Bremerella sp. P1: one gene and its partner. The main gene of each other region encodes a partner of the protein of the gene in region 2 in a complex. Links are inferred from orthologs where the notes say so. Each region holds a gene or a part of one and is shown on either strand. Other genes may lie near its edges. The genes, in order: PSR63_RS21025 and PSR63_RS02205.

Evidence for each region.
Region 1: the proteins of PSR63_RS02205 (region 2) and PSR63_RS21025 are in contact, whole or in part, in a crystal structure (PDB 5UE9), measured with the Lactococcus lactis proteins. The link is inferred for Bremerella sp. P1 from one-to-one orthologs. Residues at the interface, in WP_023189152.1 of Lactococcus lactis: Leu4, Gln5, Ala47, Ser48, Met49, Leu50, Leu51, Arg52, Arg53, Met95, Leu98, Arg223, Met224, Ala225, Cys226, Ile228, Gly229, Ala230, Cys231, Tyr232, Ala233, Val235, Glu236, His237, Asn243, His244, Ala245, Lys247, Glu250; in WP_025017116.1 of Lactococcus lactis: Gly25, Phe27, Phe29, Glu32, Tyr33, Lys35, Tyr36, Lys48, Phe56, Thr60, Pro61, Arg62, Val63, Ala64, Glu65, Thr66, Ala67, Ser68, Gly69, Met70, Ile74, Gln77, Pro223, Glu251, Phe274, Ala275, Pro277, Phe278.

What each region holds. Positions count from the first base shown.
Region 1 is NZ_CP118164.1:5,008,130-5,018,566, forward strand. The notes cover bases 1-2,979. They hold PSR63_RS21025 (dihydroorotate dehydrogenase), read right to left. Parts: upstream 1,960-2,979; coding sequence 1,042-1,959; downstream 1-1,041. Other genes in these bases: trpS (tryptophan--tRNA ligase), read right to left, coding at 1-905; PSR63_RS21030 (hypothetical protein), read right to left, coding at 2,156-2,374; PSR63_RS21035 (HU family DNA-binding protein), read right to left, coding at 2,498-2,938. Outside these bases: PSR63_RS21040 (YkgJ family cysteine cluster protein), read right to left, coding at 3,277-3,708; PSR63_RS21045 (aminotransferase class V-fold PLP-dependent enzyme), read right to left, coding at 3,792-4,952; GTP 3',8-cyclase MoaA, read right to left, coding at 5,100-6,107; PSR63_RS21055 (molybdenum cofactor biosynthesis protein MoaE), read right to left, coding at 6,112-6,555; PSR63_RS21060 (MoaD/ThiS family protein), read right to left, coding at 6,565-6,810; PSR63_RS21065 (anaerobic glycerol-3-phosphate dehydrogenase subunit C), read right to left, coding at 6,807-9,788; PSR63_RS21070 (sulfotransferase family protein), read left to right, coding at 10,278-10,437.
Region 2 is NZ_CP118164.1:536,476-544,118, reverse strand. The notes cover bases 4,821-7,643. They hold PSR63_RS02205 (dihydroorotate dehydrogenase electron transfer subunit), read right to left. Parts: upstream 6,747-7,643; coding sequence 5,895-6,746; downstream 4,821-5,894. Other genes in these bases: PSR63_RS02200 (pseudouridine synthase), read right to left, coding at 6,772-7,643; rpsT (30S ribosomal protein S20), read left to right, coding at 5,584-5,862; PSR63_RS02215 (tetratricopeptide repeat protein), read left to right, coding at 4,821-5,511. Outside these bases: PSR63_RS02235 (aminotransferase class V-fold PLP-dependent enzyme), read right to left, coding at 1-672; PSR63_RS02230 (hypothetical protein), read left to right, coding at 958-1,140; PSR63_RS02225 (prenyltransferase/squalene oxidase repeat-containing protein), read left to right, coding at 1,302-2,351; cobA (uroporphyrinogen-III C-methyltransferase), read right to left, coding at 2,355-3,899; more of PSR63_RS02215, read left to right, coding at 4,066-4,820.

The DNA of each region.
Region 1 (10,437 bases), 4.5 Mb from region 2 along the record:
GCGACCTGGGCACCATCCCCGAGAATTTCCTTTAAGCGAGCTGGGTTGGCAACCAACTCGGCGCGGCGCTCATGGGCTTCAGCAAAGTAGGCTTCCGCTGCTTCCGCCAAGGCCTTCTTCACATGTCCGTAGCCGAAGCCGCCCTTGCGGTAGAGATCGGCCATTTCCTGCAGCGGTTCTGGCTCGGCAAACAGCGAGTACAGCTGGTACAGGTGATCCGTTTCAGGGTCTTTCGGATCTTCCATCGGCCGCGAATCAGTCACGATCCGCATGATCTTTTTGCGGGCCTGCTTTGGCGGCTCGAACAACTCGATGGTGTTGTCATAGCTCTTAGACATTTTCTCGCCATCGGTGCCAGGGACCTTCGCCGAGGCATCCAGCACCTGTGGCTTTGGTAGCACGAAGACTTCGCCGAACTGATGATTGAAACTCTGGGCGATGTCTCGCGTGACCTCGATATGTTGAACCTGGTCTTGCCCGACCGGGACGACATCGGAGTCGTAGCCCAAGATGTCCGCAGCTTGCAGCACAGGGTAAGTGAAGAGGCCCGCGTCGGCTTTGAGCCCTTTATCCTTCTTATCCTTGTAGCTGACACAGCGTTCCAAGAGGCCCATACCGGTACCGGTCATAAGGATCCAGCATAGCTCGCTGATTTCCGGCACATCCGACTGCACGAACAGCGTTGCCTGATCGGGATCTAAGCCGAGAGCCAGAATATCGAGAGCCATATCGATGGTGGCCTGCTCGAGCTTCTCGCGGTCGCGAACCGTCGTCAGGGCATGCAGGTTGGCGATAAAGTAGAACGACTGCTCGTTTCCTTGCAGCTCGATATACTGCCGAATCGCACCAAAATAATTGCCCCAGTGGGGACGTCCTGTCGGCTGAATACCGGAAAGAACACGCATGGATCTTGTCAGATTACTGGAAGGAACAAAGTCAAAACCAGCGGGTTATTATGACGGACAAATGGGGAAAGTGTCACCCCGGGGGCCGGAGAAGGGGACCGCAGTTATCACGGATCCGGAGAAATGCGTGTGTGAGCTACGAAGGCAGTTGTATCGTACCGATCACTTCTTTCACGCTCGATGCTCCCAGGGTGCTGAGTGCCCCCGGCAATTCGGTCACGACCCGATTGCAGAGCGTCGGATCGAAGTAATTGGCTGTACCAATCTGTACCGCCGTGGCTCCGGCAACCAGAAATTCCATCACATCGTCCAACGAACTGATGCCGCCGATGCCAATGATCGGCACACTCGTGGCTTTCGCGATCTGAAAGACGCATCGCAGGGCGACCGGTTTGATGGCTGGTCCTGAAAGGCCACCGATCACGTTGCCCAGCATGGGCTTCTTACGTTTCCAGTCGATCGCCATCCCTTGCACGGTATTGATTGCTGAAACAGCATCGGCCCCACCAGCTTCGGCTGCCTTGGCGACTGCGGCGATACTGGTGACATTGGGCGTTAGCTTGGCGATGATCGGATGAGGGCAAGCTGCTCGGACTTCCGCTACGAGTTTCTCGCAGGTGGCGGGGTCGGTTCCAAAGTCGATACCACCACTGACGTTGGGGCACGAGATGTTCAATTCGATGGCGGCGACCTGGGCGTGTTCCCCCAGTTGGGAAGCCATACTGACGAAGTCTTCCTTCGTTTTGCCAGCGATACTGACGACCAACGGAGAGCCGAGCGAACCTAAGTAGGGCAAGTGATTGGCGATGAAATAGTCGATACCGTCGTTATCGAGCCCGATGCTGTTGAGCATCCCGCCCGTGGTTTCGACCGTACGCCAGGGCTTATTGCCAGGACGAGGGCTGCTAGTGATCGTTTTCGGCAAGATTCCGCCGAGCTTGGCCAAGTCGACGATGCCCGCCATTTCCTTCGCGTAGCCAAATGTACCGGAGGCGACCAAAACAGGATTGGGGAGCGTCAGTCGCCCCAACTGAACGGCAAGATCAACAGACATGCGTTTTCGCTGGCGAAGGATTTCAATCGAAAGCGGATTTTACCGCGGAAAGCTAAGCCAATCGTATCGGGGTAGGAAGGATCTCGCAACGAGGGCGAATCGGCAGAGCGTAAACGAAAAGACACCACCAACCTGCGCAGCGGCAGACCGGTGGTGTCTCGTTTCACGGTTTCGGAGTGTTCGGTGCAGGGCAGCGTTAGATGATGCCGCCGTGGGTACGATATGGAGCCAAGTGGCTAGGCTGGTCGAGGAACCAGATGCGTTGCCATTCTTCCAGAACGTGTCGCAGATTTTCCGAAGTGTAGATCAATTCGGTCGTACGAACGCTTGGGTCGGCCGAGTAAATGGGCAAGAAGCAACCAGTGTTGCTCATCAAGGCGAATCCAAGCAGCAAAGCGATGATGAAGTTACGCATCTCATTTCCTCCGTGAAACTTATGAAGCGGTCATCCTGACCGTTTGCGTTCATTTGTCCATCGACCAAGGATTGAATCTTGGAGAGTTCGGAGAGGCCTAACTTCGCGTAGCGGCCACCCAGCTTAGCTACCGTAATCACCCGGGCCAGAGCTCGGTGGGTTCGGCGGGCTAGGATAAGCCGATGGGTAACCGGGCGAGTCATTCGACTGGGGAGGGGAGTAGGGCTGCTGCTGGGGTGGTGCCGATTGTTGCTCGGCTTCGAGTCGGCCCTGTCGGTCCTTCTCTTCCAGCTGTCGAACCCGTTCTTCCATCTCCTTGCCAGGCTTGAAGGTGACGACGTACTTTTCGTCGACATCAACCTTTGCACCCGTACGCGGATTGCGGGCCTTGCGAGCGGCACGCTTCTTGACCTCGAAAACGCCAAAGTTTCGTAGCTCGATGCGACCATCCTCGACGAGGGTAGTCACGATAGCATCGAATGTCTTCTGGACGATTTCTTTCGTCTTGAGTTGTGTGAGCCCGATCTCTTCAGAAATCGTCTTCACAATCTCTTTTTTGGTCACGAGGCGACTCCCACACGAGGATGAATTGAGTTGTCGTAAGTTTTCCAGACTTCCGTCAGCAATTGCTCCAAGTGTAAGTGCCACAAGCACTAGAGTCAAGCTCATTCTGGACTTGCGCAGATTTAACGCGACGCAAGCAACTTGACTTCTGCCCTTTTTCAGGCTTCTCCGAACTATCCAATTTTCAAAGATCCAAGGTCTCGGAGACCGTAATTTCAAGCGTAAATCAAGACTTTTCAGCCCCTGCCGTTCGAACGTACCGGTCTCCGTGCAATCGTTATCGACGGAATAATCGGTAAATCTTCAATCCAAACTGGCCAGTTGGACCCGAAAATTCCTCAAATTCGGATCTCGCTCGCTCGGTCCTGGATCTCTTCGAGGCTGTAGAGACGCCCCTTACCGCTGCCGGGGCAGAAATCGCAGGTAGCCTGCCAATCCTCCGGCGTCTTGATATTTGAGTCCCAAAATGGCCAAGTACGGCACTGTCGGGGCCGTGCGGAATAAACGGTACAGCCCTTGCTTTCGGTATCGAGAAAAACACAGTCGCCAGTTGAGTATTCCTTCAAACTCTTTCGTAGACCGACTTCTCGGACATAAACCGACTCGAATTGCTCGACGGTCATGCCTGCAAAGTCTGCCATGGCTTGGATTTCGGCCGCATTCACCCAGACATAACCCGGGCCGCCGGTGCAGCATCCACCGCACTGGGTGCACTCGAATTGAAGCCCATCCTGGTACCAAGGTTTACTTTGATCGGGTTTCTTACTCATGGCGATTGGTGCTGTTTTGAAAGTCGTCCGTGGGTGGCTTGGCCGGCATGCGACCTTGGGTCGGCCATTATTTTGCCGAACTGCTATCGCACGATTGCCTGCATTGCTTCCAGCGTGCGATCAATTTGTTCGGCCGTGGTGAAGATACTCAGGCTGAATCTCAGTGTACCGCCCGAGCCCAACGTGCCCAGGTGCTGGTGCATGAGAGGGGCACAGTGTAGTCCTGCTCGACACTGCACGCCGAAGGCCGAATCGAGTGCTGTGGCGAGTTCGTGCGGGTCAAACGATTCGACCTGAATGCTTACAACGCCCGTGCGATGTTCCAGGTTCTGCGGCCCCAGAATGCGTACCTGGGGCATCGATTGCAGACCTTCGATCAGGCGGCTGACATTTTGCATCGTATGGCGATGCAGGGCTGTAACCGTTTGCTCGCGGATGTATTCGACCCCGGCACGAAGTCCCAGAATACCGGTGACGTTGGCATTGCCACTTTCGAACTTGGCAGGTAGTTCGTTGGGCTGCTCGTCCGATTCACTTTTGGTGCCAGTCCCGCCTTGGCGTTGGCATTGCAACAACTCTGCCACTTCCGGTTGGAGGATCATGGCGCCTGTCCCTAGCGGACCCAGCAGTCCCTTGTGCCCGGAAAAAGCCACCATGTCGATCGGTGTCTCTCCCAGGTTCAGGTCGAGATGACCCGCCGACTGGGCTGCATCGACAAGCATGCGTACACCGCGATTCTTGGCGACGTGATAGATTCCCTCGACTGGCTGAATCGCGCCAGTCACGTTGGAAACATGCGTGATGGCGATCAAACGCGTGTTGCCTTGGATCGCGTTTTCGATGGCTTCTACGGACACGCGGCCATCTTCGCCAGCCTCGACATGGGTGAGCTCGATTTCGAGCGTCTTGCGCATGGTCGAAAGGGGACGCAGGATCGAGTTGTGTTCGACCGTGGTGGTGATAACGTGATCGCCGCGTTTCAGGAACCCGTGCAAGGCCAGGTTCAGCATGTCGGTGCCGTTGTAGCCGAAGATGACGTGTTCTTGGGAATGGGTTCCAAATAAGTATGCGATCTGTTTACGCGTATCCCCGATCAGTCGTTCGACCTCATTGGCCTCACGATAGCCGCTTCTGCCGGCACAAGCTCCCAATTCCGTCATGTGATGCTGTACGGCTTCCACAACGCTGGCAGGCTTGGGCCAACTTGTTGCTGCGTTATCAAGGTAGATTCGTTCTCTTGCCACCGTGTTTTCATTTCCTTATTGGCCCGTGAACCCCCGATTGCTTCGCAATGTTGGGGAGGCCGTGTGACGTTTTCAAAACTCGGTCATCCGTGGAAATCGCATCCTGCATTTGCCGCATTGCGACTCGTGAAATCCGAGAGTGTCTTCCTATCCCCCGATTTGGTACATAGCTCGCTCTGGCGGAACAAACTCGGGGGAGTCCATTCCGTGTGATGGTTTCTTGGCCTGGACACAGGAATGTAGTCGTGCTGACAAGTCGGCATCGGTTCCCCCTGTGCGTAGAACTTGTCGAGCATCCCACTCTTCGCTTCCGAACAGGCAGTTTCTCAATTGCCCTTCTGCTGTGATTCGCAGTCGGTTGCACGTGCCGCAGAAGGGTTCGGTCACGCTGTTAATAAATCCCACGCGTTGTCGACCATCGGCATATTCATAGTCGACTGCCGGTTGGCTTTTGTCCTCACGGTCGAGATCATGCAGCGGCGCGACTTCCTGGGCAATCATCTCACGCAACTGTCGACCGGAAAGGACCTGGCTTTTGTCCCAGGCTCGATCCGCATCTAACGGCATGAATTCAATAAAGCGTAAATGGAGGTCGTTTTCACGCGCAAAATTGGCCAGCGGGACAATTTCGCACTCTGTGAGATTCTGAATCGCTACCGCGTTTAAGCGTACATTTTCAAAACCGACCGATTTCGCGGCGGCAATTCCATCGAGTACCTTCTGCACGCCTTGGCGGCGTGTGATTCGCTCGAAGAGTTCCTCACTGAGGGCATCCAGACTGATATTCAATCGGTCAAGGCCGGCTGACTTGAGGTCCGCGGCCTGATCCGGCAAAAGAATGCCATTGGTTGTCAGGGCAATTTCCTGGATTCCAGGTACCGCCTTGAGCATTTGGATGAGCTGCGAAAGGTTCGACCGAACCAGTGGTTCTCCACCGGTCAGTCGCAACTTGCTGATTCCGTGACCTGCTGCGACACGTACAACACGCGTCATTTCCTCAAAGGTCAGCAACTCGTCACGAGGCTTAAAGCGAGCATTCTCCAGCGGCATGCAGTAGAAGCAGCGAATATTACAGCGATCGGTTACGCTAATTCGCAGGCTGGTATGCACGCGCCCGAAGCGGTCGATCAGCGGTGTGTTCGGTTCGATAGACATGCTTCTATTGTAACGTATTTTCGTCCGACCGCTGAACCAATCCGGGGTGAACCCAATCGGTCGAACCGCTGGCCCAATGCTCTTTTTTCCAGACCGGGACGAGCTCCTTGAGGCGATCCATCAGCCAGCTTGCCGCCTCAAATGCATCTCGCCGGTGGGGTGTCGAAACTGCCACCGCCACGCTAGCTTCGCCGATGGGGACTTCGCCGAGTCGATGGATGAGGACGCATTGGTCAATGGGCCAGCGCGCTTTGGCCTCGGCCTCGAGCTTTTCCATCTCGCTGGTGGCCATGGGAACATAAGCCGTGTAGGTCAGCGTGACCGTTTCCTTGGCATCGGTAAACTGCCGTGTCGTTCCCAGAAACAAGACCACGGCACCTGAGTTGGGCGAAGTCACTGTCTGGGTGACCGCCGAGGCGTCAATCGACTGCTGGGTAAGTTCAACCATTTTGGAAAGTTACCCTCCACTTACCGGAGGCAGGCAGGCGACTTCGTCGGTTTCCTGAACCTCGACGGCATTGCCGGCATATTCATTGTTCACCGCGAAAGCGCAGCTGGGGAGGACTGGTTCCAAGGCAGAAATCGATTCACCCAGGTTTTTGCGAATTGCACCAACCGTGACGGGTTCTTCCAGGTCAAGTGATACTTCCTCGCATCCTGCCAGATCTTGGGTCAAGGCAAATAGTTTGACGCGTATTCTCATGTCACAAACAAGTCTTGCGAGGAGGGAGAGAACAGATCGGTATCTGGCTCAAGAACGCCATATGACTTGGCCAAAAGTTTGATCGGATGAACCACCGCCTTGTTACCGGCCTGTTCGATTTGCATCTTACAGGCGCTGCACTCAGTGGAGCCGATTTGTATCTGCTTCCCGCGCATCGCAACGATGAGATCCCAGCCGATTCTCAAACTGCTACGGAAATTGTTGCGTGTCAGCCCAAAGGTACCAGCCATGCCTGAGCAACCTTTTTCGATCGGACGTACGGAGAGGCCGGGAATCAATTGCAGAATTCGTTGACCGTACGAGGCGTCGTGCATCGCTCGCAAGTGACAGGGGACGTGGAAACCAACCGTAAGATTCATGGGTTTCAAGTCGAGTTCTAACTCGCCATGGTGGTGGAGGTCCCACAGGAATTCACACGCTTCGCGGGTATTCTCGGCGACGATCTTGGCGTCATCCGAATCTAACAGGTTCAAATATTCGTGCTTCAGTGCCATCACCGCCGATGGTTCGGTAGCGACGATTGTATAGCCCTGGCGAACGGCTTCGGCCAATGCTTTTACGTTCTTGTGGGCCAGTCGCGCCGCCATGGTGACGGCTCCTTGCGAGATCGAAGGCATCCCGCTGACTTGCTGCTTAGGATGGACATAAACCGAGATGCGATTATGATCCAACACGTTCACAAACGCTTGAGCGAGTTGCGTATCAAAAAGATTCGCATAGAGATCGACGAAGTACAACACCTTGCGGCCGCTGCGACGCGTCGCGGTTGTCAGACCTCGTCGCGCGGCTTGTTTCACAAAACTTCGATTGGCCAGTCGCGGTAGCTTGCGTTGTTTGGCCAGGCCTATGAAACGTTCCATCAGCCAACGCATCGCCCGATTGCCCAGAGCCCAGTTGGCGATGCGGGGAAAACGATTTCCCCAGAGAGCCCAGCGATGGATCTTAGCTTGCAGCGATCCGTCCTGCGTCAAGCCATTGGCATCAACATTACGGGCCCGCATCTCGAGAACGATGTTGGGAATGTCGACGTTCGATGGACATTCGACACGGCACTGATGGCAGTGGAAACACGTATCAAGGATTTCCTTCGTCTCCGTCGAGTCTAAACTGTCTGGTGGGAGCTGACCCGATAGGACGCCGCGAAGTAAATTGGCCTTGGCTCGTGGCGATGCATCTTCACGCGAGTCGAAGCGAAAGATCGGACACATCCGCGTATCCGCACCATATGTTCGGCAACGCCCGCAGCCGTGACAACTTCGAGCTGCGGTGGCCATTTCCTGCGGCGACCAGGTCAAAATGGGAAGCTCAAATTCGCTCGGATCGTTTTCTTTCTTCTTTTCCGAGTTCGCGGAACCGTCGCTTGCTTCCGGTTGCGGTACTAACTCGACCCGCCTCACCAGTTCCATGGGCGAGAATGTCGACGAGAGGACCTTCTTGCCGGGATTCAAGATTCCCGCAGGATCGAAAAGACGCTTGATTCGTCCGAACAGGTCGTACAGCGGTCCGTATTGCTTGGGGAGGTAGGGCGTGCGGCTAATACCGTCACCGGACTCGCCACTGAGTGAACCACCCACCTTGAATAGCTCTTCGTAGGTCTCGTCCGCGATGCGTTCCAACTTGGCCAGGTCACTTCGATCAGCCATGTTGAGTAGCGGGCGAACATGCAAGTGCCCGTGGGCCGCATGGGCAAAGATCGAAGCGATCGTTTCGTGCCGCTTCATCACATCCTGGACTTTGGTCAGGAAGTCCGGTAGTTGCTGCGGCGGGACCGTCATGTCTTCAATGAATGGGAGCGGACGCGTATTCCCTTTCAAGCGATAGAGAATCGGCGTCATCCGACGAGCCAGTTCCCAGTAAGTACCGACCTCTTTCGGGCTGGTGGTGATTAACGAATGAAAAGCCAGCTTGCGACGCCGTCGAATTCGATCTGCGATCTTTTCCAGTTCCGCGTGAACGTCGGCCTGACTTTCTCCAGAGTATTCAACCAGAAGCATCGCTTCGGTGTTTTCTGGAATCAGGTTGGAATAGCGGGGATCAGTTTCACGGGCGATGGCCAGGATTCTGCGGTCGAGCAAATCGCAGGCACTTATCCCGGCAGACCCGAGTTGTACGGCGGCCTTAGCGGCATTGTCCAAGCGTTCAAAAAACAGCAGCACCAAGCCGCGCGACTTCGATTTTGGCGATGTGCGGAGCTTGGCCTGAGTAACCAAAGCCAGGCTTCCCTCGGAACCTGCGAGGATCTTCGCCAGATCAACAACGTCGTCTTCGACTACGCCGGAAAGACGATACCCACTTCCTTGGTTGAACGTCTTCGGCAAATTGCCTTGAATTTTGTCGGCATGCGATTCCATCAGCTCGGCAATGCCTGAGGTGATTCGTACCAACTCCGGCGACTCCAGGTGAGCCACTCGATCGAGATGAGTTGGTTTGATGTTAACGACTTCACCGTTCGCCAGAACGACCTGTAGTTCCAGGATGTGATCGCGGGCCGAACCATGTTGCGGCCAGTGACTGCCAGAAGCGTCGAGCGCGATGACGCTTCCCATGGTCGTCACACTTCGAGTCGCCGGGTCGGGACCAAAAATGCGATCACGCTGAGCAAGATGCCGATTCAGGTTGGCGAGAACGACGCCGGGTTGCACCCGTATCCAGTCGTCACCCGTTTCCAGGATGCGCCGCATCGAGTGTGCGAAATCGAGCACGATACCGGAGCCGAGCGATTCACCGGCCATGCCTGTGCCGGCCCCGCGGGCATGAATGGGAATCTGGTTTTCTGCAGCATACTGGACGGTCGCCGAGACATCGGACGTACGGCGTGGACGCACAACGGCCAGCGGTTTGACTTGAAACAGGCTGGCGTCGGTCGAATAGAGTTCCAGGAACGTATCGTCGCAGCGGATCTCACCATCGAGGACACCACGGAGATCGGCTCGAATTCGTTCTCGTTCTAAATCCATCGGCTGCGAGTCGGAGACGACCCGTCATATTGCGGCACGTGCAAAGTACCTGACCTGCAGGTTCAGGCTTGATTTTAACGGAAGTAGGCTGCCAGGCAGGAAACGCCAAAGCCACACTACGACGCTTCAATGGTACTCATAAGATGCGACTCTGCACAGGGATACCCTTACAGCAAAGCAGGTTACGTCGAATCTTAAGTATTTGAAATACTCTGCTCGACTAGGCGAGAGACCGCATCTCAAGTATCGATTGCCTCTTTCTCCTGAAGGTTGTCTTGCGTTCATATGACTAAAGGAATCGATTAAGTTTTGATCAAACTGTGTTGGGATTTGACCAGCTTCTTTTAATCTCAATTGCTCATCTGCTAGTTTCGGCTTGGTTAAACGCACCAGCGTTGTTCGGCACATACGCGAATGACCGAATCGTCCCAGCCCCATTCGCTGAGATCGAAGACTCTTGATTTGCCCTACGTTTACCCCTCAAGCCACATGCCCAAACCAAACTTCTTCGTAATTGGTGCTGCTAAATCGGCAACAACATCGCTGTGTTCGCTACTGCAACAGCACCCAAACATTTTCTTCTCTGATCCCAAGGAACCTAGGTTCTATCAATTACCGGATGATGTTCGTGAAAGCAAAAGAACATGGT
Region 2 (7,643 bases):
CAGCCCTGCCCCTTCCGGGCCGAGCATCCACTTGTGTCCGTCGGCTGCCAGGAAATCGATATCGGCGTCGCGGACGTCCAGCGGAAAGACGCCCATGCCCTGGATCGCGTCGAGAAAGAACAACGCTCCGGCATCGTGCGCGATCTTGGCCAGCTCTTTCGGATTGATCCGCCAGCCGGTCTTGTAGCTGACCCAACTGATGGACAAGAGACGTGTCCTTTGGTCGCAGGCCTCGGCAATTCGGTTTAAGTCAGGCTGCACTCCGTCGACGGGAATGACGCGAACCTCGACCCCTTTGGATTGCTGATGCAGCCACGGGTAAAGATTCGAGGGAAACTCGTTGCCCAACACCACCAGGTTGTCTCCTGGCTTCCAGGCAAGTCCTTCCGCGACCAGATTGATGCCATGGGTCGTGTTACTGACCAGGGCAATCTCTTCCTTCTTCGCCCCAATCAGCTTGGCCCCGGACTCGCGGGTGTTTTCGACCGCTCGTTCCCAGTCGAGCCAGACGACATCCCCCTCATGGGCGGCCTGGTCGCACCAGTTTTTGATTGCCAGAGCGGTCGTTCCCGGCAGCGGAGCGACCGCTGCGTGATCAAAATAGGCCCATTTCTGGGTGACCGGCATCGCCTGACGGAAGGATTGCCAGCGAGAATCGTCAGAAAACGTCATGAAAAGCTTCTTTTAAGATCGACCAAAAGACTTGTTGGAAATATAGTTACGACGTAAATTAGGACGGTTTTGACCGGGTCGGTTCCGTACCAATTTAAAGACTTTTCCATTCGCCCAACACCATCCACGCGGCGGATAACGCTCGTCGGATGCCCCTTGATCGGCAGATTGTGCACTCTAGGTGACATTGCCGAAGCTTGAGGTATACTGGATGGGCTAGATAAATTGGTCAAAATTTGCCTTATCACTACGTAGCGTATCGCTGATTTGCTCCAGGAGTTGCCAATGCCGAAAGCGCTGACGATTGTGGGAATGGGGGTCTCCGTTCTCCTACTTCTGATATTTGCGCTCGACATGTTGGCAGGCGTTCCGTTTGGTGGCGTCAGCATGACGATGGACTTGGCGTTTGTAATCTGCGCTGCGATCCTCGGATTTCTGTCTTATACCACCTTCGCCGAACAAAAGTAGTTCGGCGCATCTGCCCCATTGTGTGGGAATTCGTGCGATGAATCGTGCGACTTTCCGCTTCTCGCCCCCTGGTAACGAGAAAGTTTGCTTTACGTGGTTCGCTTTGGCTGGAAAAATAGAGCAGAGCCAAAGCAAATCAAGGGAGATAGCGAGTGCTGAATATGAATCGCCGACGAATGTTGGGAATGCTGGGAGGATTGTCCGCAGCCGCTGCTGCTCCACCTCTATGGGCCGCTCCTCCATCCGATTCACAACGACGCACCTGGGAAGCGTGCGTTGAGAAAGGCCTGGCCTGGGTTCAGCGTACCCAATCGCGGCTCGGTCACTGGACGGCCGCCAACTATCCCACCGCGATGACCGCATTGGCAGGCACGGCCCTGTGTGCTTCTGGTTCGACCACGATGCAGGGACCCTACTCCGAGAACTTACGCCGTGCCGTCGAGTTCCTCGTATCGAAGGCTCGCCCGAACGGCTTGATCGGCGACCCGCTGACCGACAACCGCTACACGTACGGTCATGGTTTCTCGATGCTGTTTCTCTCGCAGGTGCTGGGGGAAGAGGAAGACTCGCTGCGTCGGGAAGAACTGATCAAGATCTTGACCAATGCGGTGAAGTTCAGTGTCTTCGCCCAAACCAAGTCGGGCGGATGGGGCTACGTGAGTGCGAAGGACGGTAACGACTTCGACGAAGGTTCGACCACCATCACCCAGGTCCAAGGTTTACGCGGCTGCCGCAACGCGGGTATCCCGGTGCCAACCGAAGTGATCGAGAACGCCAAGAAGTACATCTACGACTGCCAGAATCCGGACGGAGGCATTTCGTATAGCTCAAAGAACCGGGGCACGTCTCGTCCGGCGATTACAGCGGCTTCGATCTGCTGCTTGCAGAACGCCGGCGAATCGAAGTCGGACGTCGTCAAGAAGATGCTCGACTACTGCAAGAAGAACCTCTACCAGATCCAAACCCAGGCCCAGAGTTTCAGCCACTGGCACTACTCGTACCTGTATTACTCGCAGGTGGTCTACCGAGAAGGTACCGACGACAAATCATTCTGGGAAGCATTCCGTAACCGCCTGTACGACCGCATCACCGGCGAGCAGAACGGCGAAGGTTACTGGGACGAAACCAGCATTGGCCCCATCTACGTCACGGCTTGCAATCTGATCATGATGCAGCTGGACAAGGGCTATTTGCCGATCTATCAGCGATAAAAGCTAGACCGAGTTCTGGTCTTCGTACTCGAGAATCGCCTGGACGATGCCGTCCATCGTGTACACCTTGGCTTCCACCGTGACCTCGTAGCCGAGCTCGCGGATTGTATCGGAAGTAATCGGGCTGATGCTGACGATGTTGCTGCTGCTCATCGCTTCAGGCACCAACTGAGCCGTCGCCCTGGCGATCGCACTACTGGTGATGATCACCCAGTCAAACCCGCTGGATTCCATCTGCCGCTTAACCTCAGGCGAAACCTCGGTCACGTCGGAGCTTTCGTAGGTGATCACTTCCGTCACGTCGGCGCCGTGCTGGGCAAGTCCGACGGGCAAGACGTCCCGACCGCGTGACGCTCGTGGTAGAAGCACCCGTTTGCCGTTCACTTGTTCGGCCATCGCTTCAACCAGTGATTCGGCTCGATACTCGTCGGGAATGATATCCGCTTGGAAGCCATAGCTGGCCAGCTGCTCCGCCGTGCCTGGGCCGATCGCACCGATCTTCAGGTGCCCCAGCATGCGGAAGTCGAAGTCTAAGCTACGTAGCCGCTGCATAAAGAAAGTCACGCCGTTGCGACTCGAGAACGCGATCCAATCAAACGACTTCAAGTATGCGATCGCCTCGTTCAATGGGGCCGGATCTTTGGCGATATTGATATCGATCGCTGGCTGCACGAATACTTCCGCACCTAGTTCCGCGAGCGGATATCTCAGTTCGGCCGCCTGATGTTCGGGACGCGTGATGAGGAACGTTTGCCCGAACAACGCGCGCTGTTCAAACCAATTGGGAATGCTGTGATCTTGAGCGACTTCCCCCACGACCGTAATCACCGGCGGACGAATCTTGGAGCCTGAGTGCAGCAAGTTGGGTATCTCGCCCAGCGTGCAGCGAAAGGTCTCCTGGTCGGGCCAGCTACAGCGGCGGATGATCGCGCACGGGGTGTCCGGCGACTTGCCATGCTCGATCAACTGGGCCGACCACTGGGGAGCCGTGGTGACGCCCATGTAGAAGACCAACGTGCCGGGAAAACTGGCCAGACCGGCGAAGTCGATCGCCGAGCCATCCTTGCCCGGCTTTTCATGTCCGGTCACAAACGCAACTGCCGAGGCATGGTCGGAGTGGGTCAGCGGAATGCCGGCGTAAGCGCTGGCAGCCAATGCCGTGGTGATGCCGGGGACAATCTGGAAAGGGACGTCGGCGGCTCGCAGGGCCTCGATTTCTTCGGTGGCTCTGGCGAAGACGGTCGGGTCGCCACTTTTTAGCCGGACGACGGTCTTCCCCTGCTTGGCCTGGGCAACCATTTCTTCGTTGATCCGGTCCTGTGACCAAAGCTTTCGCTGGGCGTGGCTGCCCAGGCAGTGCATCTGCTCAGCCGACTCAGCGTATTCGAGCAGCTCCGGGTTCGAGAGGTAGTCGTACAGGACCACATCGGCCTGCTGGAGACACTGGATACCTCGCTGCGTGATAAGACCCGCATCGCCGGGCCCGCTACCAACCAGATAGACGGTTCCTGGTCCTGTCGCAGCGGAATCTTGATCAGTGGGTGTCACAGCGGTCCCTCATCGGAGAGGTTTTAGGCATGAAATCGTACGCTTTCATGAATTTAAAACGAATCCACCCTCGGACGGAAGCGGTTGATACAATAGGAGTAACGGATTATTGTGCTTGGCAAGTGCTTAAAAGTCCCCATGCGTATCTGATTGATTTGGCCAGCTTATGTCTGACGGTGGAAGTTTCTCTGTCTCCGAAGATGCCGACTACGAGGTCTCGCCTGCGCTGCGTAAACAGCTCCAGCAGCTGTTCGACCACGCGATGCAGATGATGAGCAAACCGAAGTACGACTATGACTATGCGCATAGCCTGCTGGGGGATTGCTGCAAGCGGGACCCTGCGAATCTAGTCTACGTCGAGAAGATGCTCGAAAACCTCGACTTAAAGTTCAAAGGTAAGAAGAAAGGCTCGCTATTCTCGGGTTTTGGCGGCAAAGGTGGCCTGAAAAAGGCTTTGGCGGCCAAAAAATGGCAGGACGTCATCAAGGAAGGAATCGACCTGCTCAAGAGCAACCCGTACGACAGCGTCACGCTGCGGGGGATGGTCGATGCGTGCGAAGCGATGCGCTACAACGAGGTGGGCCTGCGTTACATGAAAAACGCGATGGATGGCTCACCAGGCGATATGGAGGTCATGCGTCACTGTGCTCGCTATTTGGGACGCGTGGGCCAGTTTGATCAGGCTATTTCCCTGTGGCACTTCATTGAAGATAAAAATCGCGGCGACAAAGAAGCGAATCAGATGATTTCGCAGCTGACAATCGACCGCGAACGCCGAGCCAAAGGCTTGGCCACGGTCACCAACCGGATCGATCCCGCCGATGCCGCCAAAGTTCGTCGTCGACAAGCCACCCAAGGTGAAGGTGAAAGCAAGTCGGAAGTGCAGGAACGTCCGGCCACGAAGATCGAACTGAATGAGAAACAAAAACTGAAAGCAAAGATCGAGGAGGACCCCGATCAACTCGAGAACTACTTCAAATTGATCGATTTGTGGGTCGAGGAAGGCAAATTCTTTGAGGCCGAGTCGGTCTGGAAAGAGGCCCAGGCTCATTTCGGCGATTCGATGGAATTGACCGAAAAGAAGGAGGATTTGCTCATCCTGAAGGCGCGGCATCGCTACAAGATGGCCGAGAACCAGGCCTCGTCGCAGTCCAGCCCGCAGCTTCTGGAACTGGTCGAAACGGCCAAGAACGACCTCCACCGACTGGAATTGGAGATCTACACCCGCCGCCACGAGCGTCATCCCAACGATTTGCTGATCAAATACGAGCTTGCTTTGCGGCTCAAACGGATGGGAAATTACGACCAGGCCGAGGAGCTCTTCGACGAAATCTCGCTCGCCGATGAAAAACTTTTAGCAATTTGCTACTTGGGCAAGGGAGAGTGTTTGCAGGCTCGCAAGAAATTTGTGACGGCCATGGAGACGTATGAAGAAGCCCTAAACTATGCTGACAGCTTGAGTTCCGAGCGATTAAAGCTCCTTCTGTACCGAGCCGGCGTGCTCGCCCAGGGGCTTAAAGAGTGGTCTTCGGCCACGTCGTACCTGAAAAGGCTCGAGAAAATGGATCCAGCCTATAAAGATGTGAAGCGACGCCTAGACAAACTCAAGTAAATGCGGCATCATAATTAGCTTCCATTAAGAGTCTGACAAAGGACTGTTCGTTTCCGATTACCCGGTTCAATCATGCCTAATACCAAGAGCGCCAAAAAACGTCTTCGCCAGAATGCAGTTCGCCGTACCCACAACCGTGCGGTCAAGTCCTCGATTCGTTCCTCGATCCGTAAGGTTCGGGAAGCTGTCGCGGCCAACGAATTCGAAAAGGCAGACGAACTGTTCCGCACGACGGTGAAGAAGCTGGACAAAGCTGGTGCTAAGAACGTCATGCACCAGAAGACCACTTCGCGCCTGAAGTCGCGTCTGAACCACCACATCAAGGCCGCCAAAGACAAGGCTTCCGCCTAGTTCTTTCTCGCGGCTTGCCTGAACTTTAGATCTCAGGCATGCTCCCAAGCAATTTCGCATGCGTCGAAGATTGGTCCTTCGACGCATGTTCGTTTGTAGTCCCAGCTGCCATCTTCTTGACGCACTGGGGCCACGCAGGTGAAGCAGATACCGATACCGCACGCCATGGGCGTTTCCAGGGAAACCTGGCACGGTACGTCTCGCTCGGTCGTTAGCTTACTGACCGCTTCCATCATCTTCTCAGGGCCACAGCACAGCACTTGGGCCTGTCCGACGCCTTCAGCAAGCGATTGCTCCAGTAGGTCCGTAACCAGCCCGTGGTGCCCTGCACTGCCGTCGTCGGTGCAGATCTTCACGTCCATCCCGGTTGCCTTGAAGTCGTCCAGGCCGGCGAAGTCCGAAACCGAGCGGGCCCCGTAGCACAGCGTGACCTTCTTCGGCTTGCTGATGTCAAAGGGTTCGGTTCCGTACGACTGCTGACCGAGAACTTGCTTAGCGACCGCTAGAAACGGTGTCTGCCCGATGCCACCGGCAACCAGAATCAGGTGCTCGGTCTCGGGGATCGTAAAGCCGTTGCCCAGTGGTCCCCAGACTTCCAGCTTCTGTCCCGGTTCAAGCTGCTTGAGCCGCGAAGTGAGCTTTCCGTGTACCTGGTAGACGACGTCAACGTACTTGGGCTGTCCGTCTTCGCCGGCGATCACGTCGTATAGTGCGAACGCCCGGCCCAAGAGCGGATCGAAGCAATCGGCAATGCGGACCATCACAAACTGGCCAGGCTGAATCTTTGCCGCGATCTCGGGGGCCTCGAAGCGAACCCGATAGATCCGAGCCGAGAGGGGAACGTTTTCGACGATCGAAGTTGCTTGGAATTGAAACTGGGACATGGGCCTGGCAATCCTTGATCGGGCTCTATTTGCGGCGGAGTTGCTTCTTCTTGGAAGCCTGTTTCTGCTTGACGGCTCGCCCCTGACCGCGGCGCGATTCGCTGACAACAGGCTTGTTGGTGGTCTTCTTCTTCGATTTCTTCTTTTTGCCACCCCGGAAGGTCGTTCCTTTTTTGGTTGTGGTCTTGCCTGGGCGAGCGGCCGGGCTGGTGCCGGTGGTGCGGCGACCGGCTGGCTTTCGCTTGGGAGCACCCTTGCCTGCACCGGCTTCCGAGGCTTCCCGCAACGCTTTGACTTCCGAGGGTTTCAGTTCGCGAAAAGCACCGGCCGGGACCTCACCGAGTTTCAGTGGCCCGATCGAAACACGCTTCAACCGCAGGACTTTGTGCCCCACTTTGGCGAGCAAACGGCGAATTTCGCGGTTCTTTCCTTCGCGCAGGACAATCTCGAGGATCGAGCTTTTGCCTCGCTTTTGCTTCAGACGGCAGCTCTCGGCCTTGATGAAGCCTTCGGCGATGTAGACGCCGCTTTGGATCATCTTGATCTCTTCGACCGTGACTGCGCCGGCGACTTCCACGTGGTAGGTCTTGGGGACGCCATAGCGTGGGTGGGCCAGGTGATTGGCCAGCTCGCCATCGTTGGTGATGATGATCAGCCCTTCGCTTTGACGGTCGAGACGCCCGATGGTGAACAATCGCTCGTCTTGCGGAACGAGGTCAATCACGCGGGTACGGCCTGCCTGGTCGAAGTTGGTACTGACCACACCGACCGGCTTGTTCAAGATGAAATACTGCTTGCGGCGGACGCGAATCCGCTGGCCGTCGACCATGATCTCCTGCTTGGCGGGATCGACGGACGTGCCCAGTTCGGTGACAAATTCTCCGTCAACTTCGACGC